DNA from 2 places in the Micromonospora sp. CPCC 205558 genome. Region 2 is predicted to be linked to the other one. Evidence: riboswitches for the same ligand, from Rfam matches in the RefSeq annotation. Region 2 holds a riboswitch; the other holds the start of a gene.
The links. Region 2 has a riboswitch for thiamine pyrophosphate ahead of V6U86_RS30380 (ECF transporter S component). Riboswitches for the same ligand answer to the same signal wherever they lie in the genome.
Positions count from the first base shown of each region.

Region 1 (7,887 bases), on a different contig from region 2:
CATCGCCACCGGGTCGGCCGCCCGGGTGACCGCGCTCGCCAGCAGCACCCCGTCGCAGCCCAGCTCCATGGCCAGCGCCGCGTCGGACGCGGTGCCGATGCCGGCGTCGAGGATCACCGGCACGTCCACACCCTGGCGGATGAGCCGAATGTGGTGCGGGTTGCCGACGCCGAGCCCCGAACCGATCGGCGAGCCGGCCGGCATCACGGCGGCGCAACCCACGTCGGCGAGGCGGCGGGCGAGCACCGGGTCATCGCTGGTGTACGGCAGCACTGTGAAGCCGTCGGCGACCAACTCCTCGGCGGCACGGAGCAGCTCCACCCCGTCGGGCAGGAGCGTCCGCTCGTCGCCGATCACCTCCAGCTTGACCCAGTCGGTGTCGAACGCGTCCCGGGCCAACCGGGCCACCTTCACCGCCTCGGTCGCGGTGTGGCAGCCGGCGGTGTTGGGCAGCAGGCGTACGCCGCACCGGTCCAGCAGCTCCAGCAAGCCACCGGTGGAGCCCGGCGCGGTGCCCACCCGGCGCAGCGCCACTGTGACGAGTTCGGTCCCGGACGCCCGGATCGCCTGCTCCAACACGTGCAGGTTCGCGGCGCCGCCGGTGCCGAGGATCAGCCGTGAGGTGAAGGTCTCCCCACCCAGCTCGAACGGCATCCCGCTCACCCGCCCTGCGCCGCGGTGAGCACCTCGACCCGGTCACCGTCGCGCAGCATCCGGGCCGGCCAGCCGGTCCGGGGCACCACCTCGCCGTTGACCGCGACCGCCACTCCCCGTGGGTGCGGCACGATGTCGCGGACCAGGTCCGCCACGGAGGCGTCAGCGGCGACGCTGCGCCCGGCCCCGTTCACAGTCAACTCCACGGGCTCCCCTCCATCGTCAGTTCAGGTCCGCCCACCGCGGCACCGGCCGGACGGAAGCGGTCGGCCCGCAACGGCGTGAGCAGCGGGTCGGGTACGCCGCCGAGCACCAGGTCGGCGATCAGGTCGGCGGTGATCGGGGTGAGCACGATGCCGTGCCGGTGATGCCCGGTGGCGGCCAGAACGTCCGGTCGGTCGGGCAGCGGCCCGAGGATCGGCGCGTTGTCCGGGGTGCCCGGGCGCAGCCCGGCGACGGCCTCGACCAGGTCGTACTCGGCCAGTTCGGGCAGCAGGTCGACCCCGGCGCGCAGCAGCCGCTGCACGGCGCCGGCGGTGACGGTGGTGTCCGACCGCTCCTCGACCGTCGCGCCGAGCACCACCTCGCCGCCTGCGCGGGGCACCAGGTAGACGTGCTCGCCGTCGGCGTACCCCCGGATCACGTGCCGGAAGCCCGGCGCGACGCCGTCGGACGCGCGGAGGCGGAGGATCTGGCCCTTCACCGGCCGCACGGGCAGGCCGGTGAGCGCGGCGGCCCCGCAGCCGGCGGCGACCACCGTGACGCCGGCGTCCACGTCGGACAGCTGCCGGACCGGCTGCGGCACGAGCACCACGCCGGCCCGCCGCGCGGCCGTGCGCAGCGCCGGCACCAGCAGCCGGGGGTCGACCTGGTGGTCGGTGGGCGCGAGCGCGCCGCCGCGCACCCGTGGGGCGAGCGCCGGTTCGCGGTCGCGCAGCTCGCTGGGGCGCAGCGGCGTCACGGGCAGGCCCAACCCCTGCTGGTACGCCCAGAGTCGACGCGCCTCGGCCAGGTCGTCGCCGGTGAGCCCGACCATCAGGGTGCCCTCGGTGCGGTAGCCGATCTCGACTCCGGTCGTCTCGGTCAGCTCGGCGGCGAACGCCGGCCAGCGGGCGGCGGACGCCAGCAGCAGCGCGGTCAGCTGCCGCTCACCGAAGTACGCCTCGGCGACCGGGGAGAGCATGCCGGCGGCCACCGCCGACGCCCCCGAGCCGGGTGCTGGATCGTGCACCACCACCCGCAGCCCCCGCGCGGCGCAGCGCCAGGCGATCGCCAGCCCGATCGGGCCCGCCCCCACCACTGCCACGTCCGGCCGGACCCGGTCGCTCGACAGCGGTGACGGGAACCGGCCGGTCAGCACGTCAGGGCCTCGATCAGCTCGGCGGTCGCCCGTGCCGGATCGGCGGCGGTGGAGACGGCACCGACCACCGCCACCCCGTACGCGCCGGCGGCCCGCAGCGCCGGCACCCGGGCGGCGGTCACTCCACCGATCGCGATGACCGGGACGTCGACGGCGTCGACGACGGCGCGTACCCCGGCGGGCCCGATGGGATCCGGCAGGCCGGTCTTGGTGCTGGTGGTGTGGCACGGCCCGACGCCGAGATAGCTGGCGCCTGCCGTGACGGCCTCGCGCGCCGGGCCGGGCGCGCGGGCGGTGGCGCCCAGCACGCCGGTGGGGCCGAGCACCCGGCGGGCGGCGGCGACCGGTAGGTCGTCGGCGCCGACGTGCCCACCGGCGGCACCCACCGCAAGCGCCACGTGCAACCGGTCGTTGACCAGGCACGTCGCCCGGTACGACGCGCAGAGCGCCAGCACCCGCCGGGTCAGGTCGTACGCCTCGCGATCGGTTGCGGAATCCTCGACCCGGACCTGCACCACCAGGTCGGCCTGGGCCACCGTGAGGGCGGCGCGCACCACGGTGAGTGGGTCGCGACCGGGTCGGGTGTCGGTGATGAGATGCAGTCGTCCCAGGGACGGCATGGCAACGCTCCTCCCTGCGCCGGCATTACCCGGATCAGGTTCGACGGTCGGGGGCTGTCAGCCCCCCTCTCAGCCCGGTTCACCGGGCTCCCGTGGGTTACTTGCGTGTCACCGTACGACAGATCCGCCGGCCTGCCAAGGCGCGGGGTGGGCGGCGGCCGCCCGGCCGGGGCCGGGAAAAAACGAGCAAGATCGTTGGGCACTTCATACGGTCCTGTTCGGAATGTCGCCCGCTGTTGCAGAACCGTTACCCGTCTGCATCTTGCCCGACATCGAGCCAGCCGAATTAATTTGTTCAGCGATTCGACAAAATGTCGGTGGGGGCACCCTGGCACGGTGTGACCACCGGCTCCATCAGGGACGGCCTTCGGCGAGCCGACTCCCGCGATCTCTGTCACTACGACACAGGAGGCGGCGTGTCCCGTTCTCGTCGTGCCCGCGTACCAATCACCGCAACCCTAATCTCCCTGGCCATGGCCTCGACCACCCTGTTCGGCACGCCCGCACAGGCGGCCGCCCAGGTCCCCGCACGGGATGCGAAGGCCGCAGCCCCGGTCAGCCAGGTGGCGCCGAAGGCGCCAAAGGCCGCAGCCGATCCCTTCTCCGTCCTCGTCTTCTCCAAGACCGCCGGCTTCCGGCACGACTCCATCCCCACCGGCATCGCCGCCATCCAGCAGCTCGGCGCCGCCAACGGATTCACCGTGGACAACTCCGAGGACGGCGCCGCATTCAACGACGCCAACCTAGCGAAGTACAAGGCGGTGATCTGGCTCTCCACCACCGGTGACGTGCTCAACGCCGACCAGCAGGCGGCGTTCGAGCGCTACGTGAAGGCCGGCGGCGGTTACGTCGGCATCCACGCCGCGTCGGACACCGAGTACAGCTGGGCCTGGTACGGCGACCTGGTCGGCGCGTACTTCGCCAACCACCCGCAGAACCAGACGGCCACGGTCAAGGTGGAGGATCACGCCCACCCGTCCACGGCCGAACTGCCGGACCGATGGTCCCGGTTCGACGAGTGGTACAACTACCAGAGCAACCCTCGGCCGGACGTGCACGTGCTGGCCAGCCTGGACGAGAAGAGCTACACCCCCGGCGCCGGCGCGATGGGTGCCGACCACCCGGTCGCCTGGTGTCAGGACTACGACGGTGGCCGGTCCTGGTACACGGGCCTCGGGCACACCCGGGAGTCGTACGCCGAGCCCGGGTTCCTCTCCCACCTGCTCGGCGGCATCCGGACCGCGGCGGGCGTCGAGAACGCCGACTGTGGCGCCTCGAAGACCTCCAACTTCGAGAAGGTCACGCTGGACAGCAACACCAGCAACCCGATGGAGTTGGACATCGCCCCCGATGGGCGGGTCTTCTACATCGAGCGCGACGGTCGCGTGCAGATCGTGAAGCCGGACACCGGCAACACCGTCACCGCCGTCGACCTGGACGTCTTCACCGGTAACGAGGACGGCCTCATCGGCATCCGGCTCGACCCGGACTTCGCCACGAACAACTGGGTGTACCTGTACTACGCCCCGAACGACGGGGTCACCCGCAACCTGCTGTCCCGGTTCACCGTGACCGGCGACACCATCAGCCTGGCCAGCGAAAAGCAGGTGCTGCGGGTCGACACCCAGCGCAACACCTGCTGCCACGCCGGCGGCAGCATGACCTTCGACGGCGAGGGCAACCTCTACCTGGCCACCGGTGACAACACCAACCCGTTCGAGTCGAACTCGTACTCGCCGATCGACGAGCGGTCGGGTCGCCAGGACTACGACGCGCAGCGCACCTCGGCGAACACGAACGACCTGCGCGGCAAGGTGATCCGGATCCACCCGGAGGACGACGGGACGTACACCGTTCCGGCCGGCAACCTCTTCGCGCCGGGCACCGAGAAGACCCGTCCCGAGATCTACGCGATGGGCTTCCGCAACCCGTTCCGGATCGGCACCGACCCGAAGACCAACACGCTGTACGTCGCGGACTACGGGCCGGACGCCAACTCGGACAACCCGAACCGGGGCCCCCGAGGTCTTGTCGAGTGGAACATCGTCACCCCGGGCAACTACGGCTGGCCGTACTGCACGGGCACGAACGAGGCGTACAACGACTACACGTTCCCGTCCGGCCCGAGCGGTCCGAAGTTCGACTGCGCCGCGCCGGTGAACAACTCGCCCAACAACACCGGCCTGACCAACCTCCCGCCGGTGGTCCCGGCGACCGTCGACTACGGGTACGCCGGTGACGCGCGCTACCCGGAGATCGGCGGCGGCGGCGCCCCGATGGGTGGCCCGGTCTACCGCTACGACGCCGACCTCAACTCCAACCGGAAGTGGCCGGCGTACTACGACGGTAAGGCTCTGCTCGGCGAGTGGAACCAGAACAAGATGTACACCATGCAGCTGACCCCCGACGGCAAGTCGTTGGTGGACATCAACCAGCTGCTCACCGGCATGAGCATGATCCGCCCGATGGACTTCGAGTTCGGTCCGGACGGCGCGCTGTACCTGATCGAGTGGGGCAGCGGCTTCGGCGGCAACAACGACAACTCCGGCGTCTACCGGATCGACTACACCGCCGGCGACCGTGCCCCGATCGCAGTGGCGTCCGCCAACCCGACCTCGGGTCCGGCACCGTTGGCTGTCACGTTCTCCAGCGCCGGCTCCCGGGACCCGGACGGTGGCACGCTCACCTACGCCTGGACGTTCGGCGACGGGCAGACCTCGACCGAGGCCAACCCGACGCACACCTACGCCACGGCGGGCAACTACACCGCCCAGCTCACCGTCACCAACCCCAAGGGTCGTACCGCGGTGGCCAACGTGCCGGTGACCGTGGGCAACACCGCGCCGACGGTCTCCATCGAGTTCCCGCCGGACGGTGGCTTCTTCAACTGGGGTGACCAGGTCCGCTACTCGATCAAGGTGACCGACCCGGAGGACGGGGAGATCGACTGCGACCGGGTCGGGCTGCAGGTGCTGCTCGGTCACGACGAGCACGCCCACCCGCTGGAGCAGCACACCGGCTGCACCGGCACCGTCCAGACGTCGCTCGCCTCCGGGCACGGCGCCGAGGCGAACGTCTTCGCGGTCTTCGAGGCCACCTACACCGACGAGGGTGGTGCCGGCGGGTCCGGCGCGCTGACCGGCCGGCAGATCGAGGTGCTCCAGCCGAAGCAGAAGCAGGCCGAGTACTTCACCGCCACCGGGCGTGCCCCGGTGAGCACCGGCGGCGGCGACGCCGGCGTGCAGCGGGAGACCGGCGCCGACACCGCCGGTGGCGGCCAGAACATCGCCTTCATCGAGGACGGCGACTGGTGGTCGGTGGCCCCGGCTGACCTGACCAACATCACCGAGATCCGGTTCCGGGCCGCCTCGGCCGTCGCTGGCGGTCGGATCGAGGTCCGCGCCGGTGCGGTTGACGGACCGGTGGTCGCCACGGCCGTCGTGCCGTCGACCGGCGCGTGGCAGACGTACACGGACGTGAGCGCACCGGTCACCGGTGCCGCGAGCGGCTCGCTGTACTTCCTGGCCCGCGATCCGAACGGCGGAACGGGTTCGCTGTTCAACGTCAACTGGATGGACTTCGTCGGCCGCGGTGTCACCGAGAACGCGCCGCCGGTGGTCAGCGCCACGGCCACCCCGGCCACCGGCACCGCACCGGTCACCGTCGCCTTCGACGGCACGGCCACCGACGCCGATGGCGACACCCCGCTGACGTACGCCTGGGACTTCGGTGACGGAGGCACGGCGACCACCCTGGACGCCAGCCACACCTACACCAGCCCGGGCACCTTCACGGCCACCCTCACGGTGACCGACAGCAAGGGCGCCAAGGCGTACGCCACGGTGCCGGTGCGGGTCGACGCTCCGGACACGTCCTGCTTCGGGGCGCGTTCGGACGACTTCAACGGCAACAGCCTCGACAAGGAGCGTTGGACCAGCGTCATCCGGGAGAACCAGCTCTACTCGCTCAGTGGCGGCGCGCTGCGGCTGCCCACGGGCGTGGGTGACCTCTACGGTGCTCGCAACGACGCCACCAACCTGGTGCTCCAGCCGGCTCCGACCGGCGCCTGGGAGATGACCACCAAGGTCACCCTGGCGGTGGCGGCCAACTACCAGCAGGCCGGCCTGCTGGTGTACGGCGACGACGACAACTACGCCAAGGTGGACCTGCTGTACAACGGCAGCCGTCGGGTGGAGTTCATCCGGGAGACGGCAGGCACGCCGCGCAACGAGTCCGCCGACGCCACCAACGCACCGGCGGGTGACACCGTGTACCTGCGGGTCACCAGTGACGGGACGAACCTGACCGCGGCCGTCTCCTCCGACGGGCAGACCTTCACCGCGGTCGGCCGTTCGGCCGCGCTCGCCGGCATCACCAACCCGCGGATCGGGGTCTTCGCGCTCAACGGTGGCACTGAGGCACCGGTTGTCGAGGCGGCCTTCGACTCGTTCCAGGTGACGCCGGACGCCCCGGCCGGGCCGGTCGACCCGTCGGACGAGTTCACCGGCGACACGCTGGACAAGTGCCGGTGGGACGCGATCCTGCGGGAGGACCCGGCCGGTTACCGGGTCACCGGTGGCGCGCTGCGGATCGACGTGCCCAACGGTGACATCTACGGCACCGACAACACCGGGCCGAAGAACTTCATCCTCCAGACCGCGCCGTCGGGCGACTGGACCCTGGAGACGAAGGTCGACGGCAGTCTGCTGAACGAGCAGTACCAGCAGGCCGGTCTGCTCGTGCAGGCCGACGACGACAACTACCTGAAGTTCGACTTCATCGCGGACAACCAGGCCGGCTCGGCGGTGACGCGGCGGATCGAGTTCCGCAGCGAGATCGCCGGTACGGTCCAGAACCCGCAGCCGGAGGCGGCCAACCTGACCGATGCCGTGTGGCACCTGCGGCTGGCCCGCACGGGCGACACGTTCACCGCGTCGTACTCGGCCAACGGGACGACCTGGACCGCGTTGGAGTCGTTGACCAACAGCGCGGTCGGGGCCACCCCGAAGGTCGGGTTGTTCACCCTCGGCGCCAACCAGACGGCGTCGAAGACCGCCTCGTTCGACTACTTCCGGCTCAGCACGGAGGTGGCCGACGAGACCGCGCCGGTGACCACCGCGGCGGTTTCCGGCACCCCGACCGACGGGTGGCACACCGGGCCGGTGGCGATCACGCTCACCGGGGCCGACGAGGCCGGCGGTAGCGGGCTCGCCGGTACGGAGTACCAGCTGGACGAGGCCACCACCTGGACGG
Region 1 covers NZ_JBAKHR010000003.1:75,603-83,489, reverse strand. Annotated here, with positions in the region: gene V6U86_RS04745 (thiazole synthase) at 1-663, opposite strand, end outside; gene thiS (sulfur carrier protein ThiS) at 660-860, opposite strand; gene thiO (glycine oxidase ThiO) at 851-2,014, opposite strand; gene thiE (thiamine phosphate synthase) at 2,008-2,634, opposite strand; TPP riboswitch at 2,629-2,738, opposite strand; gene V6U86_RS04725 (ThuA domain-containing protein) at 3,108-7,887, shown strand, end outside.
Region 1: another riboswitch for thiamine pyrophosphate. It lies ahead of thiE (thiamine phosphate synthase); the one in region 2 lies ahead of V6U86_RS30380 (ECF transporter S component).

Region 2 (7,887 bases):
GCCCGGCGGGCCGCCTCACGCTGGTCGACGTGCCCGGAGAGCGAGCGGGCGAACGTCGCCTCGGCGATCCCCGTGATCGGGATGCCCAGGTCCAGGGCGCTCTGCACGGTCCACCGACCGGTGCCCTTCTGCTCGGCCCGGTCCTGCACGATGTCCACGAAAGACCGGCCGGTCGCCGCGTCGGTGTGCGCGAGCACGTCGGCGGTGATCTCGATGAGGAACGACTCCAGCTCGCCGTTGTTCCACTCACGGAAGATCTCCGCGATCTCGGCCGGCGTCGCGTCCAGGCCGGCCCGCAGCAGGTCGTACGCCTCGGCGATGAGCTGCATGTCGGCGTACTCGATGCCGTTGTGCACCATCTTGACGAAGTGCCCGGCGCCGTCCGGCCCGACGTGCGTGCAGCACGGCACGCCGTCCACCTGAGCGGCGATCTTCTCGAACATCGGCCCGAGCTTCGCGTACGACTCGGCGGAGCCGCCCGGCATGATGCTCGGCCCGCGCAGCGCGCCCTCCTCGCCGCCGGAGACGCCGGTGCCGCTGAAGTGCAGCCCCTGGGCCCGCAGCGCCTCCTCCCGACGGCGGGTGTCGGCGAAGTGGGCGTTGCCACAGTCGACGATGATGTCGCCCTCGTCGAGAAGCGGCACCAACTCGTCGATCACCGCGTCGGTGGGTGCGCCGGCCTTGACCATGACGATGACCGCGCGGGGCCGTTCCAGTGACGCCACGAAATCGGCCATCGTCTCGCCCGGCACGAACGTGCCCTCGTCGCCGTGCTCGGCGACCAGGCTGCGGGTGCGCTCCGGCGAGCGGTTGTGCACTGCCACCGTGAAGCCGTTGCGGGCCAGGTTGCGGGCCACATTGCGACCCATCACCGCCAGCCCGGTCACCCCGATTTGTGCCCTCGCCTGATCAGCCATTCGTGCCGCCACCTCTCGTCACACCACTATCTGCGTTTGGAAACTTACCGTGATGTGAGCCGATACGGACCAGTGACGGGCGTCCCGTTACTGCACGTGATGTGGGCGTTGCCGCTGGCGGCGCGGGCTGTCGGCACTGGTCGGTGTGCCCCGCGCAGGGAAACGTTTCGTCATTCCGCGCTCCGCGCGTCAGCCTTCGGCAAGACGGGCTTCGATTCGGGCGATCTTCCCGGTGAGCGCGTCGGTGACTCCGGGCCGGACGTCGGCCTTGAGCACCACACTCACCCGGGGCGCCCGCGCGGCGACGACGTCGACCGCCTGCTTCACCACCGCCATCACCTCGTCCCACTCGCCCTCGACTGTGGTGAACATGGCATCGGTCCGGTTGGGCAGGCCGGACGCACGGACCACCCGAACCGCCTCGGCGACCAGGTCACCCACGGAGTCGTCACCGCCGAGCGGGGTGATCGAGAACGCGATCAGCATGTGCCGATCGTGCCAGTAAAAACGGATGCGTGGCAGTCGGGCGGTGGTTAGGCTGCGGACATGCGTAACTGACGCCCTACTTCCGAGCCGGCCCGCCATCCCGCGTCGCGGTCCGTGCGCTCCCGGGCGTCCCGCATCCCCTTCCCGCCGATCGGCGGCGACGGCCCTGCCTGGCCCCGGTGAGCAGTCCCTTCCCCATTCGACCGTCGCGCGACGGCGGTCACCAGCCGATCCGACCGACCGCCGCAGCGCGGGACCGGCCGTGCCGGTCGGCTCTGAAGGAGGCCCGGATGCCTGCCAGGCGTAACCCGAAGAAGACCCGTACCCCGAGAACGACGCCGCTCGGCGTCGACCCGGCGGTCGGCAACGGCCCGCTCCCACCCACCCGCCCGGCCCTCGACCTCGCGGTCGAACCGGCCCTGCCGACGGTGCTGGTGGAGCCGGCCCTGCCAGCGGTGTTTGGCGAGCCGGCGTTGCCGGCGGCGGTCCTGGACGAGGTGCCGCCGCCGGTCGACGTGCCGGTGGCAGTCGACGTGCCGCCGCCTGTCGACGCGTCGGCGGTAGTCGACGTGCCGCCGCCGGTCGACGTGCTGGCAGTAGTCGACGTGCCGCCGCCGGTCGACGTGCCGGCAGTAGTCGACGCGCCGACGATGGGCGATCTGCCGAAGCCGACCGGGCGACCGAAGGCACCGACGGCCGGCCCGCCACAGGGCGGCGGCAACCGCTCCGGCGGCGGCCGCAGCCAGCAGGCCGGCCAGGCCCGCCGCTACGCCTTCCGCCGCAGCTGACCGCCCACCCCACCCGCCCCGCCCCCGCCCTCGCCCTCGCCCTCGCCCTCGCCCCCGCGATCTTGCGCTTTCTGTCGTCCCATCACGGGCATATCGGGTCGAATCAACGACAGAAACCGCAAGATCGGCGGGGCAGGGGCGGGGCGGGGCGGGGCAGGGGCGGGGCGGGGGCGGGGGCGGGGCGGCAGCGGGCAGGGGGCGGGGTGGGGTGGGTTTAGCTGATCAGGGGGCGGAAGGTGCCTAGGAGGATGCTCGTGGTCAGGGCTGCCGCGGCGAGTACGACGGCTCCGGCGATGAGGAGCGCGTCGGCGCGGGTGAAGTGCTGCCGGCGGGCGAGGGTACGGGGGGTGCCGGCGTCGAAGCCACGCGCGTCCATTGCCACGGCCAGCCGGGTGCCTCGACGGATTGCCCCCACCAGCAGCGCGAACGCGGTGGAGGTGAAGAGCCGCAGCTTCGCCACGGGGTTGCGTCCCGCGTCGACGCCCCGCGCGCGCCGAGCCATGCTGATCATCTGCCATTCCTGGCCGAGCAGCGGCACCAGCCGGAACGCGGCCAGCGCCCCGATGGCGAACCGGGCCGGCGCCTTCGCGTTCTGGATCAACGCGTCGGCCAGGTCGGTGGGGTCGGTGGTCGCGAAGACGATCACGCCGGGCAGTGCTACCGCGAACACCCGCAGCACCAGGCCGAGCGCGGTGAGCAGCACGCCGGTGCTCACCAGCACCGGCCCCGCGTCCAGCAGGACCCGGCCGGACCGGTCGGCGGCGAACAGCACCAGGGTGACCAGGATGCCGGCGGCACTGAGCAGCAGTGGCCAGGCCCGTCGGGCCAGCACCCGGTAACGGATGCCGAACAGCGGCAGGACGGCCAGTTCGAGGGCGATGGCGATCGCTGGCGCCACCGGGTCCAGGGTCGCCAGCAGGGTGAACGAGAAGACCAGTGCGGCGGCGACCTTCGCCACCGGGTTGCGGCGGGCCAACGGCGCGTCCGGAGCGGCGACCGGCTCGATGCTGATCATCGGTCGTCGTCCGGGGCGCGGTGCAGGGTGACGGTGCGGTCGGCGAGCGCGGCGACGAAGTCCGCGTCGTGGGTGACCGTGACCACGCCGTGCCCGGCGTCGCGCAGGTCGGCGAAGAGGTCGACCAGCTCCCGCCAGGTCCGTCGGTCCTGGCCGAAGGTGGGTTCGTCGCAGATCAGCAGGCGTGGCGCGGTGGCCAGGGCGGTCGCGACGCTCAGCCGTCGCGCCTCACCACCCGAGAGGGTGTACGGGTTGGCGGCGGCGAGCCGGGCCAGCCGCAGCCGTTCCAGCAGCCCGGCCACGGTCTCCTTGACCGCCGCCTCGGGTTGGCCGGTGCGGCGCGGGCCGAGCGCCAGCTCGTCGAAGACCGTGCTGGTGACGAACTGGTGCTCCGGATCCTGGAAGACCGACCCGATCCGCCGGGCCAGCGCGGGGGCTCGCCACCGGTGCGGGGGAGTGCGGTGGTCCGGGCCGGCCAGCTCGGCGGACGCGGTGACCCGCCCGGACCTCGGCCGGAGCAGACCGCCGAGCAGCAACGCCAGGGTGGACTTGCCGGCCCCGTTCGGTCCGCGTACGGCGAGTGCTTCACCGGCGCGTACCGCCAGATCGGTGCAGCCCAGCCGGGGTGGCAGGCCGAGCCGGTCGGCGGTGAGCAACAGGTCCCCGGGCCCGGTGGTGGCGGCCCGGGGCGCGATGGGGTGACCAGGCACCCAGACCCCCTCGGCGGCCAGGGCGGCACCGTGGGCGGCGAAGACCGCCTCGGGTGTGCCGTCCGCGCGGACGCCGCCACCCGGTTCCAGGACGACCACCCGGTCGACAAGTGGTAACGCCTCGGCGACCCGGTGCTCGACCAGGATCAGCGTGGTGTCGGCGTCCAGCGCGCCGGCCACCGCCTGTCGGACCAGGTCGGCCCCGGCCGGGTCGAGGTTGGCGGTCGGTTCGTCGAGGAGCAGCAGTGCGGGGCGCAGGGCCAGCGCGCCGGCCAGGGCGAGGCGTTGCTGCTCGCCGCCGGAGAGGGCCGCGGTGTGGCGGTCCCGGGAGTATGGGAAGCCGACCCGGTGCAGCGCCTCGTCAACCCGAGGCCAGATCTCGTCGGCCGGCACTCCCCGGTTTTCCAGCCCGAACGCCACGTCGTCGCCGCAGCGCGCCATCACCAGTTGGGTTTCCGGGTCCTGGAAGACGATGCCGACCCGTTCCCGGCCCTTGCGCGGGTCGAGTCCGTCGATCTCGACGGTGCCCTCCTGCTCGCCGGAGTCGTCGGGAAGCAGCCCGGCCAATGCGCTGAGCAGGGTGCTCTTGCCGGCTCCCGAGGGCCCGAGCAGCAAAACCCGCTCTCCGGCCTCAACCCTCAGGTCGACCCCGCGCACCGCCCATGCGCGCCGCCCGGCGTGCCGCCACCCGAACCCCCGCAGCAGTACCCCACCCACAACCCCACCCCTCCCGGCCCTCCCAGCCCCTGCCCACCTCGTTGATCAAGAGGTTTGCGTCAGCGGAAGCCGATTTGCTGACGCAAACCTCTTGATCAACACCGTTGGGTGGGGGTTAGACCAGGGCTCGGTTTCGGCCTGCTGGGAAGCGGTCCAGGACGCCGGTGTTGGCCAGGGCCTTCGTCAGCAGCCAGCCGCCGAAACCGGCGATCACGGTGGCGCTGACGATGGTGAGCAGCGCGTACGGGATGCGGTAGTCGGTCAGCGCGTAGTCGACGTTCCACACGAAGAAGTCGAACAGCGCGGCGCTGAGGCCGGTCAGCGCGCCCGCGAACACGGCGGTCGGCAGCCGGAACGACCGGTACCGGAAGGCGGCGAAGGCCAGCTCGGCGCCGATGCCCTGCACGATGCCCTGCGGGATCACCGTGCCGGCCCACTGGCTGCCCAGCAGCGCGGACAGGACCGCGGCCACGGTCTCGCAGTAGAGCGCGGCGCCGGGCTTGCGGATGACCAGCCCACCGATCACCGCCGGCATCAGCCAGACGCCGTAGAGCAGCGTCTGCGCCGGCGGGAAGAAGGCGAACGCGCCCTCGGTGGCGCTCCAGACCAGGCCCCAGGCCCAGAAGATGACGCCGAAGGCGACCGCGATCACCGAGGCGACCACGATGTCGATGGTGCGCCAACGGTTGGTGGTGTTGTCCATGATTTGCTCCCAGTTCAAGTGAAGAGAACCAGGAGAAGACGCACGCCGCGTCCGGTGGCACCGGACTGCGGCGCGGCTGGAGGTCGACCGAACTCCCTGCGCTGGCATTACCCAGATCAGGTTCGAGGGTCTGCGGGCGTGCCCGCACTCTCAGCGCTGTGCGCTCCCCTGTCGGATATGAAGTTGTCTCGCTGACGCTAACACCGACCAGGGTCGCGGGCCCAGCAGGGCATCCGCCTGACCTGCGGGAGCGACCGGCCGACCGCCGGCTGGGTACGCTTCCGATCATGCGGGTTGACGCGCGAGGCTTCACGTTCGAGGTGACCGTCGGCGGTCCGGCGGACGGCGTACCCGTCCTGCTGCTGCACGGTTTCCCTCAACACAGTGGTGAGTGGGACGACGTGGTGCCGAGGCTGCACGCGGGTGGGCTGCGCACGTACGCGCTGGACCAGCGCGGCTACTCGCCCGGCGCCCGGCCGACGGCGGTGGCCGACTACCGGATCCCCGAACTCGTTACCGACGTGGTGGCGGTGCTCGACGCGCTCGGGCTGGACGCCGTACACCTGGTCGGTCACGACTGGGGCGCGGTCGTGGCCTGGGCGGTTGCCGCCCGGCACCCCGACCGTGTCCACACGCTGACCGCGGTGTCCGTGCCGCATCCGGCGGCCATGGCGCACGCCCTGAGCACCGACGCCCAACAGAAGGCACGCTCGTCGTACATGGCGCTGTTCCGTAAGCCGGACAAGGCGGAGAAGGTGCTGCTGGCGTGGCACGCAACCGCCCTGCGCAAGCTGCTCGGCGGGGTGGGCGACCCGTCCCGGGTGAACCGTTACGCCGACCCGATGCGCGAGCCGGGGGCGCTCACGGCCGCGCTGAACTGGTACCGGGCGATGTCCCGCGCCGACCTGGCCGACGTCGACCCGGTCGCGGTGCCCACCACGTACGTCTGGAGTGACCGGGACGTCGCCATCGGCCGGACCGCCGCCGAGGCGTGCGCGGCGAACGTCACCGGGGAGTACCGCTTCGTGCAGCTGGCCGGGGTGAGTCACTGGATCCCGGACGCGGCACCGGCCCCACTCGCCGAGGCGATCCTGGCCCGAGCCGGCGGAACGGTCTGAGCCGGCGGAACGGCCTGAGCCGTGCGGGTCAGCGGGGGAGGGCCGAGGTGACGACGGACGGCGGCGGTCGACGTCGCGGTTCGCTGGCTGGCCCGCAATCGAAACGACGGAGGACGTATGACGGTGAGTGCCGAGGACTACCTGGCCGTGGTGACCGAGACGATCGGCCGGGTGGCTGCCAGTCAGCGGGAGGCGGTGGGGCGGGCCGCCGACCTGATCGCCGAGGCCGTTCGAGCCGACGGCGTGGTGCACGCGTTCGGCACCGGGCACTCGGAGGCCCTTGCGATGGAGATCGCCGGCCGGGCGGGCGGCCTGGTGCCGACCAACCGGATCGCGCTCCGCGACCTGGTGCTGCTCGGCGGCGAGCCGGCCGAACGGCTCGGCCCGCTGCTGGAACGGGACCCGGCTGTCGCACACCGCCTCTACGAGCTGGCCCCGGTGCGCCCCACCGACGTCTTCGTGCTCGCCTCGAACTCCGGGGTCAACGGCGCGATGGTGGAGTTCGCCACCCTGGTGAAGGAGCGCGGTCACGGGCTGGTGGCGATCACCTCGGCGCAGCACTCCGGCCGGATGACCTCACGGCACCCGTCCGGGCGCAAGTTGGGCGACATCGCCGACGTGGTGCTCGACAACGGCGCTCCGTACGGCGACGCGACGCTGCCGCTGCCCGGCGGTGGCGCGGTCGGTGCGGTCTCCTCGATAACCGCGGCGCTGCTGGCCCAGCAGGTGACCGTCGAGGTGGTGGCGCGGTTGCTGGCGGCGGGGGAGCGGCCCCCGGTCTACCTGTCGGCGAACATCCCGGACGGCGACGCACACAACAATGAGCTGGAAGCTCGGTACGCGGGCCGCATCCGACGCGGATCCTGACGCCGCCACGAGATGAGCGGCCGATGCCGTGAACCTGTTTCGCGCTCGGCCGGGTGGGGCATTGGCGTTGCTGCCGGCGGCCGGGACCGCCGGCAGTAGCGTCTCACCGGAGGTAGCGCGTGTCCAAGGAGACCGAGAAGCAGCGCTGGCAGCGCAATTTCGCTGATCTGCTGCAGGAGTTGCGGGTCGCCCAGACCGGCGTGCAGATCCTCTTCGCCTTCCTGCTCACCCTGCCGTTCAGTAACGGGTTCACCGAGACCACGGAGTTCCAGCGGGACGTCTACATCGTGGCGTTGCTGGCGGCGGCCGCCGCCACCGCACTGATCATCTCGCCGGTGGCGTTCCACCGGGCGCTGTTCCGGCAGGGCCGAAAGCCGGAGCTGGTCCGCTTCGCGCACCGGATGGCGACCGGTGGCCTCGCCTTCATGCTGATCGCGATGGTCAGCGCCGTGCTGCTGATCACCGACTTCGTGCTGGACCGGCCGATCGCGTTCGTGCTCAGCGCCCTGGCCGGGCTCTGGTTCCTCACCTTCTGGGTGGCGCTGCCGTTCGCGCGGCGCAACTGG
Region 2 covers NZ_JBAKHR010000041.1:11,039-18,925, reverse strand. Annotated here, with positions in the region: gene gndA (NADP-dependent phosphogluconate dehydrogenase) at 1-917, opposite strand, end outside; gene V6U86_RS30400 (thiamine-binding protein) at 1,107-1,403, opposite strand; gene V6U86_RS30395 (hypothetical protein) at 1,694-2,191, shown strand; gene V6U86_RS30390 (energy-coupling factor transporter transmembrane component T family protein) at 2,406-3,206, opposite strand; gene V6U86_RS30385 (ABC transporter ATP-binding protein) at 3,203-4,633, opposite strand; gene V6U86_RS30380 (ECF transporter S component) at 4,749-5,336, opposite strand; TPP riboswitch at 5,412-5,516, opposite strand; gene V6U86_RS30375 (alpha/beta fold hydrolase) at 5,624-6,454, shown strand; gene V6U86_RS30370 (SIS domain-containing protein) at 6,572-7,321, shown strand; gene V6U86_RS30365 (DUF6328 family protein) at 7,441-7,887, shown strand, end outside.